DNA from 2 places in the Microbacterium sp. KHB019 genome. Region 1 is predicted to be linked to the other one. Evidence: predicted binding sites of a transcription regulator. Region 1 holds the regulator's gene; the other holds the start of a gene.
The links. The regulator HspR, encoded in region 1, represses chaperone genes until heat shock. The targets are predictions, from matches to a motif close to AAGTTGAGTCNNNNNGACTCAACTT.
Positions count from the first base shown of each region.

Region 1 (9,281 bases):
ACGCGACCCGTCCACGTCGAGGCTCCCGTCGCTGTGGAACGCGGTGGGAATCGCGGTGAGGATGTCGTAACGGGTCACTTCTTCTCCTTGGAGTTCTTCTTCTTGTCGGCGTTCTTCTTGCCGAGGTTGCGCACGGTGGACGTGAGCAGGTCGGGGTTCGCGGCGAGCTCGTCGTGCGCATTCGAGATCTGCGTGATGCTCTCGGTGTCGAGCACGGAATCGGCGAAGGACGCCCGCTCGGCGCGCGGCTTACGGGCGGCACGGATCGCCGGCATCACGATCGACAGGACGGCGAGCACGAGCAGGATGATCGCGATCGGGCTGACGACCTCGAAGAACGGGCGCGTCGGCAGGATCGCCAGGGTCCGCGCCAGATTCTCCTCGGCGAGCGGACCCAGCAGCAGGCCGAGCACCACAGGACCGGCCGGCACCTGCATCCGCTTGAGCAGCACCCCGACGACACCGAAGACGAGCATGGTGATCACGGTCGACAGGCTGTTGGACGTCGCGTACGTGCCGATGATGCAGAAGATCAGGATGCCGCTCCACAGGTACGGCTGCGGCACGTCGAGCAACTTCACCATGCCCTTCATGCGCACGAGGCTGAGTCCGAGCGAGAGCAGGGTGGCGACGAGCATGATGCCGACGATCGAGACGACGAGATCCGGTCGCTCGGTGAAGAGGGTCGGGCCAGGGGTGATGCCCCAGATGATCATCGAGCCGATCATCACGGCCATGACCGAGTCGCCGGGGATGCCGAGCGCCATGGTCGTCGTCAGCGAGCCGCCGAGCGTGGCGCTGGATGCCGTGTCGGATGCCGCCACGCCCTCGATCGAGCCCTTGCCGAACGCCTCGGGGTTCTTCGACGCCTTGCGAGCACGCTCCCAGCCGATGAGCCCGGCGATGTCCCCGCCGGCGGCAGGGATGAGCCCGACGCCGAGGCCGACCGTGCCGGCAACCGCTGTTGCGCGACCGCTCTGCTTGAACTCGGACTTGTTCGGCCACCAGCGTCCGAGGCTCGAGATGGGGCGGACATGGCTCTTACGATGCGTGAGCAGCTGGTCGAACAGTTCGGCGATGCCGAACAGGCCGATGATCACGGCGATGAAGTTCACGCCCTCGACGAGCTCGAGGATGCCGAACGTGAAGCGCTGGTCTGCGGTAGCGGCGTACGTGCCGACCGTGCCGAGCATGAGCCCGAAGAGCCCGGCGATGATGCCCTTGAGCATCGACTTCGACGAGATGCCGATCATGATGGCGATGCCGAAGACGACGAGGGCGAACAGCTCCGGCGACTTGAAGTAGTCGCGGGCGAAGCTCGCGATCGGCACGGCCGCGACGGCGAACAGGACCAGGGATGCGAGGATGCCGACCGCGGAGACGATCGCGGACATCGTGAGGGCGAGGCCGGCGCGTCCCTGTTTGGCCATCGGATAGCCGTCGAGGGTGGTTGCGATGGATGCCGGGGTGCCCGGGGTGTTGATGAGGATCGAGGGGACCCGGTCGCCGAAGTTCGCGGCCACGTAGATGGTGAGCAGCACGGCGAGACCCTGCACCGGTTCGAGAGTCATCGTGAATCCGGCGGCCAGCGCGACGGCCATCGTCGCGGTGATGCCGGGGAAGGCTCCGACCATGAAGCCGAGCACGAGCCCGACTCCCATGTAGAGGAGCATGGAGACGTCGAGGAGCGCGGACAGCCCCTCCATGATCGGGGTCATAGCGGGATCCTCAGGAGCATGCCGAAGACGACGTAGATGAACGCTGTCACCGAGACCGTGTAGATGATGAGGCTCAACCAGCGGCGGTGCCCGTAGACGAGCATGAGCGCTGCCATGAGCAGTGCTGCGGCCACCGGGAAGATCTCGATCCGGTAGCCGAACAGGATGACGCTCCCCAGCGACCACAGGGCGATGAAGGCGGTCGCGATCACGAGCGTGACGATCACCCGGAGCACGCCTCCGGACTGGATCCGCTCGATCTCCTCGCGGCCGGGCGCCGGCCGCGTGATGGCGATCACGAGAATGGCGATCGCCACGACGACGCCGGCCACTCCGAGCACCATCGGCCAGAACCGCGCGTCGATCTGGCCGGGCGCGGCCTCTCGACGCAGGTGGATCTGCGTGGACAGTGCCAGGTATCCGGCGGTGAACGCGAGTGCGGCGACGCCGAACGCGATCTCGAGCGCACGCGAGGACGCCGCGCCCTGGTACTCGTCGCTGTCAGCGACCTCGGTAGACGACATGATCTTCCTTCGACGGCGCGGAGGCCGGGCTCCCCGGCCTCCGCGCTCGGTGTCAGCCCAGCAGGTCCTGGAACAGGGTGAACTGGTCGCCGACGAACTTCGTGAAGTCCGCGGAGTCCCGGTAGACGACGAGGTTTCCGGCGTCCTCCTGGAACTTCGTGTAGGTGTCGGATTCGACGGCTTCCTTGATCGCAGCCTCGAGCGTCGCGTGGACGTCGTCCGGCAGCCCGGCGGGCGCGTAGATGCCGCCCCAGCCGCCGAAGACGACATCCTCGCCGATGGCCTCCTCGACGGTGGGTACGTCGGGGGCATCGGGGTGACGCTCGTCGTTCATGACCGCGAGGATGCGGACAGCCGTGCCCTGCGAGAGCGCCTCGCCGAGTCCGGAGACGGCGGCGACGGTCTCGCCGGATGCTGCGGCGGCGACGGCCGGTGCTCCGCCGTCGTAAGGAACGGGAGTCACCTCTCCGCCGGTCTCCGCTCCGAGGGCGATGCTCGCGGCTTCCCAGATCGAACCGGCGCCGGAGTTGGCGACGGTGATCGGCGCGGACTTCGACTTCGCGACGAGGTCTTCGAGGGTCTTGATGTCACTGGCCGCGGAGACGGTGATGACACCGGGAGCAAGCATGATCTGCCCGAGCAGGTCGTAGTTCTCGGGGAGGACGTTCGCTCCCTGCGTCGTGTTGAGCATCGCGATCTCGACGGGGCCGAATCCGATGACGTAGCCGTCGGGGTCCTGCTCGGCGACGTACTCCATCGCCAGCGCGCCGGCGGCGCCGGGCATGTTCTCGGGGATGACGCTGACGTCGAGGATGCCCTCGAGCTCGGTGGCGAGCGCGCGGGACGACAGGTCGGAGCCTCCGCCCGGGTTGGCCTGGATGATCAGGCGGATGTCCTTCTCGGGGAAGGACGACTCGGACGCGCCGGTCTCGTCGACCTTCGTGCATCCGGACATCACGAGTGCTGCGGTCGTGAAGACCGCAGCGGCGGTCAGCACACGGGTCATGCGCTTGGTGGTCATCTTCGCTCCTCTTTGAGTGCAGGTGGTGTGGTGCAGGCAGGGGACCTGAACGACGCCGTCAGCGTAGCAGTGTTCACTGTTAACAGTCAACACTGCGACATTCAAGCGCCGACGCGTGCGCACGCCGCCGCCGCGCTCGACCCTCGCCCGACCTCGATCGGAGCCAGAGCCGGAGCATGCGCCGGAGCCGGCCGAGCTCAGGCCCGGCGCTGCTCGAGCTCGCTCAGCATCCGATCGCGGGCACCGTCGAGATGCGCGACGAGGACGTCGGCGGCGACGTCCTCAGCACCGCCGCGCATGACATCCATCAGCTTCACGTGGTCGCCCGCGGACTCGTGCAGATCCTCATCGTGATTGATCGTGACCTCGAGCAGCGCGGAGAAGGTCGGGAGGTACTGATTCCACGCTCCCTCCAGTCTCGGGTGGTCGGCGAGGGCGTAGATCTGCGAATGGAACTCGAGGTCAGCGGCGACGAAAGCGGCGTGGTCACCGGCATCCGCCGCCGCGCCCATGCGGCCAACGGCCGCTGCCATCGCCGTCCATCTGGCCGGGTCCTCGACCCGCATCGCGCGAGAGAGGGCGAGCTGTTCCAGCGCTCCGCGGAGGCTGTAGAGCTGATCGACGTCGTCGACGGTGAGGCCGACGATGTACACCCCGCGAGGTCGCTGCACCTCGACGAGCTTCTCGAAACTGAGCTGGGTGAGGGCGTCCCTGACCGGGCCCCGACTGACGGAGAACTCCTCGGCGAGCGCCTCCTCCGTGATGCGCGACCCCGGGGCCAGTTCGCCGCGGACGATCCGGTGCCGCAGCACGCGCGCGATCTGGGCGCCGAGCGACTCGCCGCGCTGCACCGTCTGCGTCATCTGTGACCTCCCGTCGACTGTCAACAGAATACACACCCCTTCGATCATGGAGAATCGCGGGCTCATCGCTCCGTTAGCACAAACGCGTCCGACGCGCCTCCCCCTCGGCCCCGACGACCGCTCCTGGCAGGGTGGCGACATGCGATCTCGAACCATTCCCATCACCGTGAAGAATGCGCTCCACGACGACGCCCCCTCCCTCCTGACGCGTGGCTACGGCTTCGGCGACCGCATCTGGCGACGGGTGCGCGAAGGCGCACGATCAGCGCCCATGCGGCTCCTCGGCAGCCAGGCGGTGTTCGTGCGCGGAGCCGCCGGAGTCGAGCTGTTCTACGACAGCACCCGCATCGCTCGGCACGGCGCGATGCCCGCGATCGTGCAGGAGACGCTCTTCGGCCACCGCTCCGTGCACAGTCTCGACGGCGCAGAGCATCGTCACCGCAAGGCCACCTTCGTCGACGTCGCCTACGAGGACGCTCAGGTCGCACGTCTCTCGCCGCTGCTCGAACGCGAGTGGCGGATCGAACTCGACGCGTGGGTCGGTGGAGGCAACCGCTCCGCGTACGATGCCGCGGTCGGCGCGTTCGGACGATCCGTCATGAGGTGGGCAGGTCTGCCGGGGACCCCTGGCGCACAGACACGCTGGGCGGCGAGACTCGCCCAGATCGTGGACGGGTTCGGAGCACCCTACTCGCCGGCCCTTCTTCTCGCGCTCGTCAACCGAGCCTGGTCGGATCGTCACGCGCAACGGCTGATAGAGGCCGTGCGGATCGGCTCCCTGACGGCGCCGGAGGGCACGGCGCTTCGCGCATGGGCGGCGCACCTCGACGAGCACGGTCAAGTGCTGCCCGCCCGCCTCGCCGGTGTCGAGCTGCAGAACAGCCTGCGGCCGATGATCGCCGTCGCGCGCTTCGTGGCCTTCGCCGCCAAGGCGTTGCACGAGCACCCGTCGTGGCGTTCGCGCATCGCCGACGAGACCTCCGAGCGCGGCAGCCTGGTCGGCGGGCCGCTCGCCACGGCCTTCGCGCAGGAGATCCGACGCACGGCGCCGTTCGTGCCGATGCTGCCCGGCTGGGCCCTCACAGACGTGGAACTCGATGGCGTGAGCGTTCCCGCCGGCGGCCGAGTCGTACTCGACATCCTCGGCACGAACACCGATGCGCACTCCTGGCACCGGCACGCAGAGTTCAACCCCGACCGGTTCATCGGCGTCGAGGACTACGAGGCTATCGAGGAGTTCATCCCGCACGGCGGTGCGGGGGTGGCAACCGGCCACCGCTGCCCTGGGGAGAAACTCGCCATCGCCGGTCTCGCGACCGCGATCGCGGCGCTGAGCGATCCGCGCGTCAGGATCCTGCCGACCGGACTCGGCGTGAACCGGCGGCGCCTCCCCACCAAACCGGCATCCGGCGGGATCGTCCGCGCATCGGGAGCACCGTCCCGCTGCCCGTTCCACTGACCTCGGCTCGGGTGCCGATCGAGTGGCTAGCCCTCATCGCCGCGCACCGGTCGCCAGAGCACCACTTCTGTCGAACGGCGGATGCGACGGCCACCGGTAACAGGGACGACGCCGGTCGCGCCGGCGGCGAAGACGCGGACGCCTGGGCGGTTCTGCCGCTCGGCGCGCAGCGCGCCCTCGAGGTCGAGGACTCTGCGGCGCAGCATCCGCACCTCGTCTTCGAGATCGAGCAGCCGCGCGATCGCCGGCAGGCTCATGCCGTCGCCGGAGAGCCGTGCCACTTCGCGGAGCTGCTCGATGTTGCGAGCCGAGTACCGACGGGATCCGCCGCGTGTGCGGCCCGGGACGACGAGTCCGATCCGGTCGTACTGCCGGAGCGTCTGCGGATGCATGCCGGCGAGCTCGGCCGCGACGGCGATCGCGAAGACCGGAGCGTCCTCGTCCTCAACCATGGTCAGGCCCGCGCCTTCGCCATCATGTCGGCGCGCGGGTTCTCCTTCGGCTCCAGCTCCTGGAACCGCTGAAGCGCCTCGCGCGAGGCATCATCGAGATGAGTCGGCACCGCGACCTGGAGCTCGGCGAGCAGGTCGCCTGTTCCCTTCGAACTGGTGACGCCTCGACCCTTGACGCGCAGGACGCGCCCGGACGGCGTTCCCGGCGCGACGCGGAGCTTGACGACATCACCGCTCAGGGTCGGCACCTCGATCGTGGCGCCCAGGGTCGCCTCGGTGAAGGTGACCGGCACCGTCAGGCGGAGATTGAGCCCATCGCGGGTGAACACCGGATGCGGACGCACGGTGATCGACACGACGATGTCACCCCTCTCGCCGCCGTCCGGCGACGGGCGACCCCGGCCACGCAGGCGGATCTTCTGACCGTCGGCGACGCCGGCGGGGATCTTCACCTTGAACGGCTTGCCGTCCTCGCCCTGCAGGGTGATGGTCTCACCCTGCACGGCGGTGACGAAATCCAGGGTCGTTCGAGCCGTGACATCCGCACCCTTCTGCGGACCGCCGAACCCGCGGAACCCGCCGGTCGTCTGCCCGAAGCGTCCGGAGCCGAAGCTGCCGCCCTGCCCCTGGTTGAACATCGCGAAGATGTCCTCGAAGTCGGCGCTCTGCTGGCCGCGGCCGCCCTGACCGAATCGGCTGAAGACGTCCTCGAAGCCGCCCGCCCCCGAGCCGCCGGCAGTGAAACGCGCGCCGGAGCCCATGGCCCGGATCTCGTCGTACTCCTTGCGCTGCTCCGGGTCGGAGAGCACCGAGTACGCCTCGCTGATCTCCTTGAACGTCGCCTCGGCCTTGGCATCCCCCTGGTTGGAGTCGGGGTGATACTTGCGAGCCAGCTTGCGGTACGTCTTCTTCAGATCCGCGTCACTGACGTCCTTGGTGACGCCGAGCGTCTTGTAGAAGTCCTTGTCGAACCAATCCTGGCTGGCCATGAATCACCCGGCCTATTCCGCAGGAACGGCGACGACGACCTTCGCAGGACGAAGCTCGACATCGCCGAGGCGATATCCGACCTCGACGACCTCGAGGATCGTCGACTTCTCGGCGCCGGGCGTCGGCTGCTGGAAGATCGCCTCGTGGTGCTGCGGATCGAACTCCTCGCCCGCCTCGCCGTACGAGACGACGCCCAGGCGCTCCACGACCGCTCGCACCTTCTCGCCGATCACGAAGAACGGCGTGCCCTCGACGAGATCACCGTGCTGCGTGGCGCGATCGAGATCGTCGAGCACGGGGAGCAGGCCCTTGGCCGCCTCGCCCTTGGCGCGCGCGATCTCGATGTGACGCTGCTCCTCGGTGCGGCGGCGGTAGTTGGCGTACTCCGCCTGCAGGCGCTTGAGGTCGTTCAGCAGCGCCGACTCGGCGTCGGCGATCGCGGCGTCTCCCGCGGCGGCGTCGTCGGTCTGCGCTGCGTTCAGGATGTCGTCGACCGTGAACCCTTCGGCAGGATCAGGGAGCGAGTCCGCTCCGTCGGCCGGCGACTCATCGGATCCCTCCGCGGCCTTGGCCTCGGCGGAATCGGCGTTCTCCTGCGGCGCGGGGCCGGATGCCGCAGCATCCGACCCCTCGTCCTCAGGAACTTCTTCGAAGTTCTTGTCCGTCATGGTTACTTCTTCTCGTCCTCGTCGTCGATGACCTCGGCGTCGACGACATCCTCTTCGGATGCCTCGTCTGCCGGGGCCTCACCCTCAGCGGAGCCGGCCGATGCTCCGGCCGCGGCGTCCGCCTGCGACTGAGCGTAGATGGCCTCGCCGAGCTTGCTCTGCGACTGATTCAGCTTGTCGAGCGCGGTCTTGACGGCGTCGTCGTCATCGCCGGCCAGAGCCGTCTTCAGAGCGTCGACGTCGGCCTGAACCTCGTCCTTGACCTCGGTGGGGAGCTTGTCCTCGTTCTCCTTGATCAGCTTCTCGATCGAGTACGAGAGCGTCTCGGCCTGATTGCGCTGCTCGAGAGCCTCGGCGCGCTTCTTGTCCTCGGCGGCGTTCTCCTCGGCCTCGCGGACCATGCGCTCGATGTCATCCTTCGACAGCGACGAGCCGCCGGTGATGGTCATCGACTGCTCCTTGCCTGTGCCCTTGTCCTTGGCGGACACGTGCACGATGCCGTTCGCGTCGATGTCGAACGTGACCTCGATCTGCGGCAGGCCGCGGGGAGCCGGAGCGATGCCGGTGAGCTCGAAGGTGCCGAGCGGCTTGTTGTCGCGGGTGAACTCGCGCTCGCCCTGGAAGACCTGGATCGCGACGGACGGCTGGTTGTCGTCTGCCGTGGTGAAGGTCTCGCTGCGCTTGGTCGGGATCGCGGTGTTGCGGTCGATGAGCTTCGTCATGCGGCCGCCCTTGGTCTCGATGCCGAGGCTCAGCGGGGTGACGTCGATGAGCAGGACGTCCTTGCGCTCGCCCTTGAGGACACCGGCCTGAAGTGCGGCGCCGACGGCGACGACCTCATCGGGGTTGACACCCTTGTTGGCGTCCTTGCCGGTCTCGCGCTTGACGAGATCGGCGACGGCGGGCATACGGGTCGAGCCACCGACGAGCACGATGTGATCGATGTCGGAGACCTTGACGTTCGCCTCGCGGATGACGTCCTCGAACGGCTTCTTCGTGCGGTCGAGGAGGTCCTTGGTCAGGTCCTCGAACTTCGCTCGGGTGATCGTCTCGGAGAGCGAGACGGGGCCGGACTCGGTCAGCGACAGGTACGGCAGGTTGATCGAGGTGCTGGTCGAGGAGGAGAGTTCCTTCTTCGCCTGCTCGGCAGCCTCCTTCAGACGCTGCAGGGCGATCTTGTCGCCCGACACGTCGACGCCGCTGGTCTCCTTGAACTGCTTGATGAGGTGATCGACCAGGCGCTGGTCCCAATCGTCACCGCCGAGGCGGTTGTCACCGGCGGTGGCGCGCACCTGGATGGTCGAGAAGTCGTCGTCCTTGCCCACTTCGAGCAGCGAGACGTCGAAGGTTCCGCCACCGAGGTCGAAGACGAGGATGAGCTCGTCCTCCTTGCCGCGGTCCAGGCCGTACGCCAGGGCGGCGGCGGTCGGCTCGTTGATGATGCGCAGGACGTTCAGTCCAGCGACCTCACCGGCCTCCTTGGTGGCCTGGCGCTCGGCGTCGTTGAAGTACGCGGGAACGGTGATGACGGCGTCCGTCACTGTGTCGCCGAGGTAGGACTCGGCGTCGCGCTTGAGCTTCTGGAG
Region 1 is NZ_JBBDHF010000002.1:916,882-926,162, reverse strand. It holds gene KHB019_RS10945 (dihydrodipicolinate synthase family protein) at 1-78, opposite strand, end outside; gene KHB019_RS10940 (tripartite tricarboxylate transporter permease) at 75-1,718, opposite strand; gene KHB019_RS10935 (tripartite tricarboxylate transporter TctB family protein) at 1,715-2,242, opposite strand; gene KHB019_RS10930 (tripartite tricarboxylate transporter substrate binding protein) at 2,295-3,263, opposite strand; gene KHB019_RS10925 (GntR family transcriptional regulator) at 3,461-4,126, opposite strand; gene KHB019_RS10920 (cytochrome P450) at 4,266-5,585, shown strand; gene KHB019_RS10915 (heat shock protein transcriptional repressor HspR) at 5,612-6,037, opposite strand; gene KHB019_RS10910 (DnaJ C-terminal domain-containing protein) at 6,040-7,026, opposite strand; gene KHB019_RS10905 (nucleotide exchange factor GrpE) at 7,039-7,695, opposite strand; gene dnaK (molecular chaperone DnaK) at 7,698-9,281, opposite strand, start outside.

Region 2 (9,281 bases), on a different contig from region 1:
CCCGCGCCTACAGGATGACGGTCGAGCGGCCGTGCACGATCACGCGGTCCTCCGCGTGCCACTGCACGGCTCGCGCGAGCACCAGGCGCTCGACGTCCGCGCCGCGGCTCTGCAGCTCGGCGGCCGACTCGGAGTGCGTGACGCGCGTGACGTCCTGCTCGATGATCGGGCCCTCGTCGAGGTCTGCCGTGGCGTAGTGCGCCGTTGCGCCGATGAGCTTCACGCCGCGCTCCTTGGCGCGCGCGTACGGGTTCGCGCCGATGAACGCCGGCAGGAACGAGTGGTGGATGTTGATCACCGGCGCCCCGATCCTGCCGATGAAGTCGTCGGTGAGGATCTGCATGTACCGCGCGAGCACGACGAGGTCGACGTTGCCCTGCAGCAGCTCGAGCTGGCGGGCCTCCATCGCCTCCTTCGCGTCGTCGCCGGTGCCGCGCGGGATGTGCACGAACGGCACGCCGAACGAACGCACCGACTCGGCGAGGTCGGGGTGGTTCGAGACCACCATCGTGATGTCGACGTCGAGCTGCCCTCGCTGCTGGCGCCACAGCAGCTCCATCAGGCAGTGGTCGTACTTGGACACGAAGATCGCCACGCGTTTGCGGCGCGAGGTGTCGTGCAGCGACCACTCCATGCCGAACCTCTCGGCCACCTCGTCGATCGACGCCTCCAGCGCCGGACGCGCGGCGGCGAGCCCCGGAAGGTGGATCACGGTCCGCTGGAAGAAGCGCCCGCCCTCGGCATCCGTCGAATGCTGATCGAGCGAGATGATGTTCGCGCCGTGCTGGGCGAGGACGTTCGCGACGGCGGCGACGATCCCGGGCTGGTCATCGCAGGCGATGAGCAGACGTGCGGTATCGGTCTGAGACATGGATGCTCCTTGCAGGGGTGTGCATCGATTCTGCCGCGTCCGCGCCTGAGGTGACGAATCGGTAACCTGATGGGATGACTTCCGCAGCCCGACTGCTCGCCGATGCGCGCACCGTGCTGGCCGGGATCCCGAAGGAGGGGCTCGGCGAAGAGCGCTCCTCGCGCTGGAGAGGCGACCGGATCCTGCGCATCGGTGAGGCGTGGCACGTGGGCGTGCTGCTGCTCACGGACGACCGAGTGCTGGCGACGGGGGAGGTGCTGCGAGCGGCCGATCCAGGACGCCGCGGGTACACGGCCGAATCGGCGCGCGAGCGTGCGGCGAGGCGCCAGATGGCGCTGCGCGGGGGCTTCCGCGAGGGCGAGGTAGCACACGTCGGCTGGTCGGTCATCGACGTGGATGCTGTGGATGCCGGCGGCGCGTCCGGTCCGCTCGCGATGCGCGACGGCGTCGTGTCGGTGCGCTGGTCGGGGGCGTCGTGGCGGCCGCTGGAGGAGTATCTGCGGGAGCAGCTGGAGTTGCTTGCTGGTCGTTGAGCGAGCCGCAGGCGAGACGAAACGAGCCGAGCGAGGAGCGCAGCGACGAGTCGAAGCCGCTCAGCCCACCAGCCCCGCGAACCGCCGCAGCAGGTCCGTGCCCGTGGGAGACGACGCCAAGACGCGCTCGGCCGTCAGGTCGTACTCGTGCGGGTCGAAGTACCCCGTGGTCCGGTAGTAGGCCATGCGGCCGACGAAGTCCTGCGGCGTGACTTCGGGGTGGAACTGCGTCGCGTAGAGCCGACCGCCGACTCGATACGCCTGCACAGGGCAGTCGTCGTTCGTCGCGAGCAGCACGGCTCCTGGCGGCGGCTCGATCGAGCCCTCCTTGTGCGCTGTCAGCACCGACATCTCCGGTGCGGAGGCCCCGAACAGCGGGTCATCGGCTGCGGCCGCTGTGATGCGGATGCTCGTGGCGCGGGTGGACTCCGGTACCGCCGTGCCGACGGTGCCGCCCAGCATCCGCGTGACGACCCCGATGCTGTAGCACGTGAACATTCCGGCGAGGTGCTCGGCGACGGCATCCTGAGCCAGACGTTCTAGGTCGTTCTCGACGCGTCGCTGCAGGTCGCTGCGCTCTTCGGCGACGACGTTGAACGGCGACCCGCCGACGACGACGCCGTCATAGCGATCCGCGACCGATGGATCCAGGGGCTGGTCCAGCAGATCCCACCGGTCGAGCGCGGGTGCGCCGAGAGCGCGCCGGAAGGACTCGTGTTCGGCATCCGCCGCGCCCTGCTCCGGCCTCACGCATACATACAGGATCGAGGCCACCTCAAGATTCTATTCGCCGCCCCGGGAATACTCGCCGTCGGCCCGCGTTGAACTTGAGTGCCGTACACTCAACTTCATACCTGAGCGAAGTCCGCTCAACTTTCAGGAGGAAACGTGCCCAACGACTTCAGCGACACCGGCGCCGGCTCTTTCGACGACTTTCTCGCCCGATACCTTGCGGGCGAGCAGTCCCGACAGGCCCGATCCATCGATCTCAGTCGCTTCCTGACCGCGCGCACACAGCGCATTCTGCAGCGCGCAGGTCGATTCGCCCTCGAGCGCGGCCAGACCGAGCTCGACGCTCTGCACGTGCTGCGCATGATCGTCGAGGACGACACCGTGGTGCGCGCGATCGAGAACATCGGCGTCGACCCGGCACAGATCATCGAGGCCGTCGAGTCGCGCCTCCCGCTGCCCGGCGAGGCGACGGCCGTCGACGCCGCGACCATCACGTCGAGCGCGAGCCGAGCGCTGTTCCACGCGTACCAGGTCGCCCGTTCCTCCGGCGCGACTTACATCGACCCCGAGCACCTGTTCTTCGCGCTCGTGCTCGGCCAGGACGTGCCGGCCGGGCAGGTCCTCGCGCGCGCCGGCGTGACCGCCGAGGCGCTCACTCAGGGCGCGCGCGAGCACGTGTCGGCCCCGGTCGATGGTTCGGATACAGAGGGAGAGTCCACAGCATCCGACTCGCCCATGCTCGACAAGTACGGCATCGACCTCACCGCCCGCGCCGGTGCCGGCGAGCTCGACCCGGTGATCGGCCGCAGCGACGAGATCGAGCAGACCATCGAGATCCTCAGCCGCCGGACGAAGAACAACCCCGTGCTGATCGGCGAGGCCGGCGTCGGCAAGACCGCGATCATCGACGGTATCGCCCAGGCGATCGTCGACGGTGCTGTCCCAGCGCAGCTGGCCGGCCGCCGCGTGATCACCCTCGATCTGCCGGGCATGCTCGCCGGCACGCGCTATCGCGGAGATTTCGAGGAGCGTCTGACCAAGACGATGGACGAGATCGCCGCCCGCAAGGACGAGGTCATCGTCTTCATCGACGAGGTGCACACGGTCGTGGGCGCTGGCGGTGCCGGCGACGGTGCGATGGATGCCGGAAACATCCTGAAGCCCCGGCTCGCCCGCGGCGACCTGCACATGGTCGGCGCGACAACGCTCAAGGAATACCGCCAGATCGAGAAGGACCCGGCGCTGGAGCGCCGCTTCCAGCCCGTGAAGATCGATGAGCCGTCCATCACGGATGCCGTCCTGATTCTCGAGGGCTTGAAGGATGCGTATGAACAGCACCACGCCGTGACGTACACGGATGCCGCTCTTCGCGCAGCCGTGAGCATGAGCGCCCGATACCTGCCCGACCGCGTGCTGCCCGACAAGGCGATCGACCTCATCGACCAGGCCGGAGCCCGACTGCGGCTGAAGCTCGGCCTGCCCGTCGACACGTCCGCGCTTCTCACCGAGCTCGCTGATCTCGAAGCGCGCAAGAACGCCGCCGTCTCCGCGGAGAAGTACGAGGAGGCTTCGCATCTGCGCGACGAGATCACTGCCACGCAGGTTCGGATCGACTCGGCATCCGGCCGCACCGACGAGGCCGACGCCGTCGTCGATGAGCGAGAGATCGCCGAAGTGATCGCTCGTGCCACCGGCATCCCCGCCAGCCGTCTGACGGAAGGCGAGCGCGAGCGTCTCGCCGACCTCGAGACCGAGCTGCACGCCCGTGTGATCGGGCAGGACGCCGCCGTCACCGCGGTCGCTCGCGCCGTTCGCCGCAGCCGCACCGGCATGGGCGACGCCCGTCGCCCTGTCGGATCGTTCCTGTTCCTCGGCCCGACCGGTGTCGGCAAGACCGAGCTCGCGAAGTCGCTCGCCGACCGCCTTTTCGACGACGAGAACGCCGTGATCCGCTTCGACATGAGCGAGTTCGGCGAGCGGCACACCGTGTCGCGCCTCGTCGGCGCCCCTCCGGGATACGTGGGTTACGACGAGGCGGGCCAGTTGACCGAGCGTGTGCGGCGAAACCCGTACTCGATCGTGCTGTTCGACGAGATCGAGAAAGCGCACCCCGACGTGTTCAACCTGCTTCTGCAGGTGCTCGACGACGGGCGCCTGACCGACGGTCAGGGCCGCACGGTCGACTTCCGCAACACGGTGATCGTGATGACCTCGAACATCGGCTCGGAGTTCCTCGCCTCGCGTTCAGGTGCGCTCGGATTCGTCTCGTCGCAGGATGCCTCGGCCAACGGGTTCGCGTCCGCCGCCGACCTGCGCGCTCGCGTCATGGGCAAGCTCCGCGAGGCCATGCGTCCGGAGTTCCTGAACCGCATCGACGAGATCGTGCTGTTCCAGAAGCTGTCGCGTGACGAACTGGGTCGCATCGTGCGGCTCATGCTCGGTGCGACGACGGCGCGGCTCGCATCGCGTTCCGTGTCGGTCGAGGTGACGGATGCCGCGGTCGACTGGCTCGGCGAGCACGGCTACGAGCCGGAGTACGGCGCCCGGCCGCTGCGCCGGCTCATCCAGCGCGAGGTCGACGACCGCATCGCCGACCTGCTGGTATCCGGTGAGCTCACCGACGGCGGCGCCGTGCGGGTGGATGCCGCGGGCGACGGTCTCCGTGTCGGGGTGCCGGTGCTGGTCGGCTGATCTGGCGGCCGCCCCTAACGGGAGGAGTTCGCGGTGCGACCGCGGACGATCCCGATGAAGGTCTCGACGTCCTCCGTCGTGCGATCTCGCAGCCAGGCGAGCGCGACGGAGGACGTCGGCGCGTCCAGGAGCGGCCGGTAACCGGCATCCTTCCGCTGATGCAGGCGCGCCAGCGACATCGGCACGACCACGATGCCTACCCCCGTCGCCGCCGTCGCGACGGCATCCTCCGTGGTCGCCAGGGCCGGGAAGTTCGGCGCGATGGTCGGCAGGCCGAGCGGGCCGAGCACGTCGTCGAGCGGCGTGATCAGCACCTCGCCGGCGAGGTCCTCGGCTGTCAGCTCGTCCGCCGCCATGAGATGCGATTCAGCGGATGCCACGACCACGGGCACTTCTTCGTACAGCGGGATCACGTGCAGCTCGTCGGGGTCGTCGATCGGGCGGCGAACGAGCGCGGCATCCAGATCCTCGAGAGCGGCGCGCTGGGTAGCCACCTCGATCGGCACGAGTTCGAGCGGCACCCGGGGCATCCGCTGCTTCCACGTGTCGATCCACTTGCCGGGGGTCGCTCCGGGGACGGCCCCTAACCGAAAGGCGCGGGGCTGGGACGAGGGCGATGCCATGCGTTTCAGGGTACTCGGCTGTTCATGTCGAGTTCACGGTGCGGTCAGGATCTCGCTCCGCGCACGTCGCTGGGCGGGCTTTAGCTCGTCACGTCGGCTGCTCTGCCGAACAATTCACCCTGCACCCGCACCTTCGAAAGGTTCCCCCATGCAGTCCACCCTCAAGCGCGGTCTCGCGATCGCCGCTGGTCTCACCCTCGCCTTCGGTCTCACGGCGTGTGCCGCGGACACTGCCGACTCCTCGACCGACGGCGGCACCGCCGATGCCGGTGAGGGCACCTTCGCCTCCGGCGACTCCGACACGCTCGTCTTCGCCGTCCTCCCCGACCACGAGGGCGCCGACCAGGACGCTCAGCCGATCGCCGACTGGATCGCCGAGATCACCGGCAAGAACGTCGAGTTCTTCCAAGCAACGGACTACACCGCCGTCGTGCAGGGCCTCGCCGCCGACCAGATCGACATCGCGCAGATCTCGGCCTTCACGTACTTCCAGTCGCAGAACGCCGGCGCCGACATCGAGCCGATCGGTGCGCAGATCACCCAGGAGGGCGCCGAGCCCGGCTACTTCTCCGTCGCCGTCAAGAACCCGGCAGCGACCGACGTGACGTCCCTCGAGGACTTCGCCGACCAGCCGGTCTGCTTCGTCAACCCGACCTCCACCTCGGGCTTCGCCGTTCCGATGGGCGGCCTGCTCGAGGCCGGTGTCACCGTCTCCGACGACAACCGCCTGTTCGGCGAGGAGCACGACCTCAACGCCAAGAAGGTCGCCCAGGGCACCGACTGCCAGGTCGGGTTCGCGCAGGACATCGACGCCGACCCGCTGATCGAGTCGGGCGAGCTCGAAGAAGTCACGCGCGTGCAGGTTCCCGCAGCGCCGATCGTGATGCAGGCCGCTCTGCCGCAGGACGTCAAGGACCAGCTCACCGCTGCCCTCGCCGACAGCACGCAGTCGGACCTGACCGACGCCGGAATCGAGCTCAACGAGTTCCTCACCGACGGCTGGTTCGGCTTCGGCAAGGTCGACGACGCGTACTACGACCTGATCCGCACCCTGTGCACAGAGATCGCCGACGAGGTCGAGGCCTGCCAGGCCTGACCCTGACTCCGACCACGTAGACGCAGCCAGGAGCAATGCACATGACGAACAGCGACACCCCCGCCGTCCGGATCACTGATCTGGGCAAGACGTACCCCGGAGCCAAGGCCCCGGCTCTCTCGGGGGTGTCGTTGTCCGTCGAACCCGGCGAGATCGTCGTGCTGCTCGGGCTCTCGGGCTCGGGCAAGTCGACGCTCCTGCGTCATGTGAACGGACTTGAAGTTCCCACAGAGGGTGCAGTCGTCTCGCTCGGCGAATCCGTCGCCTCGTTGCGAGGGCGCGACCTCCGTGCACTGCGCGGCCGCATCGGGTTCATCTTCCAGCAGTTCGAGCTCGTCGGAGCACTCACGGTGCTCGAGAACGTGCTCACCGGTGGCCTGTCGACGCTGCGTGGCCCGCGCGTCGGCATCTTCACCTATCCCCGCGCCCAGCGTGAGAAGGCCCTCGGTCATCTCGACCGCGTCGGCCTGCTCGAGTTCGCGTACCAGCGGGCCGACCAGCTCTCGGGTGGGCAGCAGCAGCGCGTCGCGATCGCCCGTGCGCTCATGCAGGATCCAGAGATCCTGCTCGCCGACGAGCCGGTCGCGTCTCTCGACCCCGAGTCGAGCAGCCAGGTGATGGCGCTGATCCGCGAGATCGCCGCCGAGCGCTCGCTCACAGTCATCTGTTCGCTGCACCAGGTCGACCTCGCGCTCAGTTGGGGCGACCGTATCGTCGGCCTGCGCGCCGGTCAGGTCGTGCTCGACATGCACACCCAAGGCCTCAGCCGCGAAGAGGTCATGGAGATCTACGGCCGTGTCGCCACGACGACGAGCGAGATCCAGGCACTCGAGGACGAGCTCGCCGAGGCGCGCGAGCAGATCCGCGAGCGCGAGGCGGAGCGCTCGGCATCCCGCGAACGCCTCGCCGAGGACTTCGCGAACGAGGAGCCCGCATGACGATCACCGCGGAGCGCCCCGCTCTCGCAGAACGCATCGCGACCGTTCCGCGTCCGGCGCCCCGACTGTCGAGTGTCGTCTCCTACGGCGTCATCATCGCGATCCTCGGCCTCGGCGTCTGGTCGTTCATCGGCCTGGACTACAGCCTGAAGAGCCTGGAGACCACAGGGCACAACATCTCGCGATTTCTGAGCATGGCGCTGCCGATGCAGTGGCCGGGGTGGAACGTCACGGCTGAGGTCGGTGCCGGCGGCGCCAAGATCTTCACCACGACCTGGGTCGGCTTCGAGCCGATCTGGGAGATGTTCCTCACCATCGTCATCACGCTCGCACTCGTCGTCGCCGGCACAGCGCTCGCCGCAGTGCTGTCGGTTCCCGTCGCGTACGGCGCAGCCAGGAACACGACCCCGCACGGCCTGGTGCTCGGGCTCTGCCGCGGGATCGGCGTCGTCGCCCGCGCGATTCCGGATGTCGTGTTCGTCGTCGTCTTCGCGTTCCTCTGGTTCAATTCCGGGATGCTGCCCGCGATCGTCGCGGTCGGCCTGCACTCGGTCGGCATGATCTCGAAGATGTTCGCCGACGCGATCGAGCAGATCGACGAGGGGCCGCGCCTCGCGATCCGATCCGCGGGTGGCTCGAAGGCGCAGGAGTTCTGGTCGGGCGTCGTGCCGCAGGTGCTGCCGGCCTGGGTGGCCGTCACCCTGCACCGGGCTGACATCAACCTGCGCGGCACGGTCATCCTCGGTGTCGTCGGCGTGATCGGTGTGGGCTACGAGCTCGATGAGGCGCTGCACGGCGGACCAGCCGGCATGCGCCGCGTCATCCCGATCGTCGTCATCATCATCGTCCTCTGCGTGCTTTTCGAGATCGTCTCGTCGTTGCTGCGCACGAAGCTGCTCGGCGTGCAGCCCACCGGCAGGGGGTTTGGGAACGCGGTCGCCCGCGCCGTCGCGCGCAACCGAGTATCCACCGAGGGCGCCACGAGCACCGGCACGATCAGGACGCAGGACCGCAACGCGCGCATCGAGGCAGCCATGCATCGACCGTGGGATCGCAGCCGCGTCAGCAATACTCTGTGGATCTGGCTCGGCATCCTCGTCGTGGTCGGTGCATTCCTCTACACGGCGCCCGACGTCACCAGGATGTTCTCGCCGTCGTGGAACGAGATCGTCGATCCGACGCGCGACCGCGCGATCTGGCCGCCGCACTTCGGCAGCCGCGGCTGGGACGACGTTCTGGCTGCGGTGGTCACGACCATCCAGATCGCCTTCGCAGCGACCCTGATGGGCGCGATCATCTCCGCGGTGGTCGGGCCGCTTTCGGCCCGCAACGTCGCGCCGAACAGCTGGGTGCGCAACACCTTCCGTGGGATCGCGCTGGTGATCCGCGCCATCCCGGACCTCGTCGTCGCGATCCTGTTCATCATCGCGGCCGGCATCGGACCGCAGGCGGGCGCGTTGGCGCTCGGCATCGGCGGTGTGGGTCTGCTTGCGAAGCTCATCGGCGACTCGATGGAAGAGGTGCCGAACGGCCCGGAGCGCGCTCTCGAGGCGGGTGGCAGCACCCGCACGCAGGTGTTCTTCTCATCGACGATGCCGATGTCGGTCCCAGCGATGGTCAGCCACCTCATGTACCTGCTCGAGCAGAACATCCGCTCCGCGACGCTGCTCGGCATCGTCGGCGCCGGCGGTATCGGATTCCTGCTGCTGAACGCTCTGCAGGGGCGGCACTTCGACGAGGTGCTCGCCTACGTGCTCGTCATCATTGGGATGGTCGTGCTCGTCGAGAGCGCGTCGA
Region 2 is NZ_JBBDHF010000004.1:94,366-103,646, reverse strand. It holds gene purU (formyltetrahydrofolate deformylase) at 8-871, opposite strand; gene KHB019_RS13670 (glutaminase) at 946-1,404, shown strand; gene KHB019_RS13665 (glutamine amidotransferase-related protein) at 1,465-2,178, opposite strand; gene KHB019_RS13660 (ATP-dependent Clp protease ATP-binding subunit) at 2,293-4,827, shown strand; gene KHB019_RS13655 (LysR substrate-binding domain-containing protein) at 4,842-5,450, opposite strand; gene KHB019_RS13650 (PhnD/SsuA/transferrin family substrate-binding protein) at 5,599-6,546, shown strand; gene phnC (phosphonate ABC transporter ATP-binding protein) at 6,588-7,484, shown strand; gene KHB019_RS13640 (PhnE/PtxC family ABC transporter permease) at 7,481-9,281, shown strand, end outside.
Region 2: a site for HspR is predicted at 2,229-2,253, ahead of KHB019_RS13660 (ATP-dependent Clp protease ATP-binding subunit). Genes of this name have one in related genera too.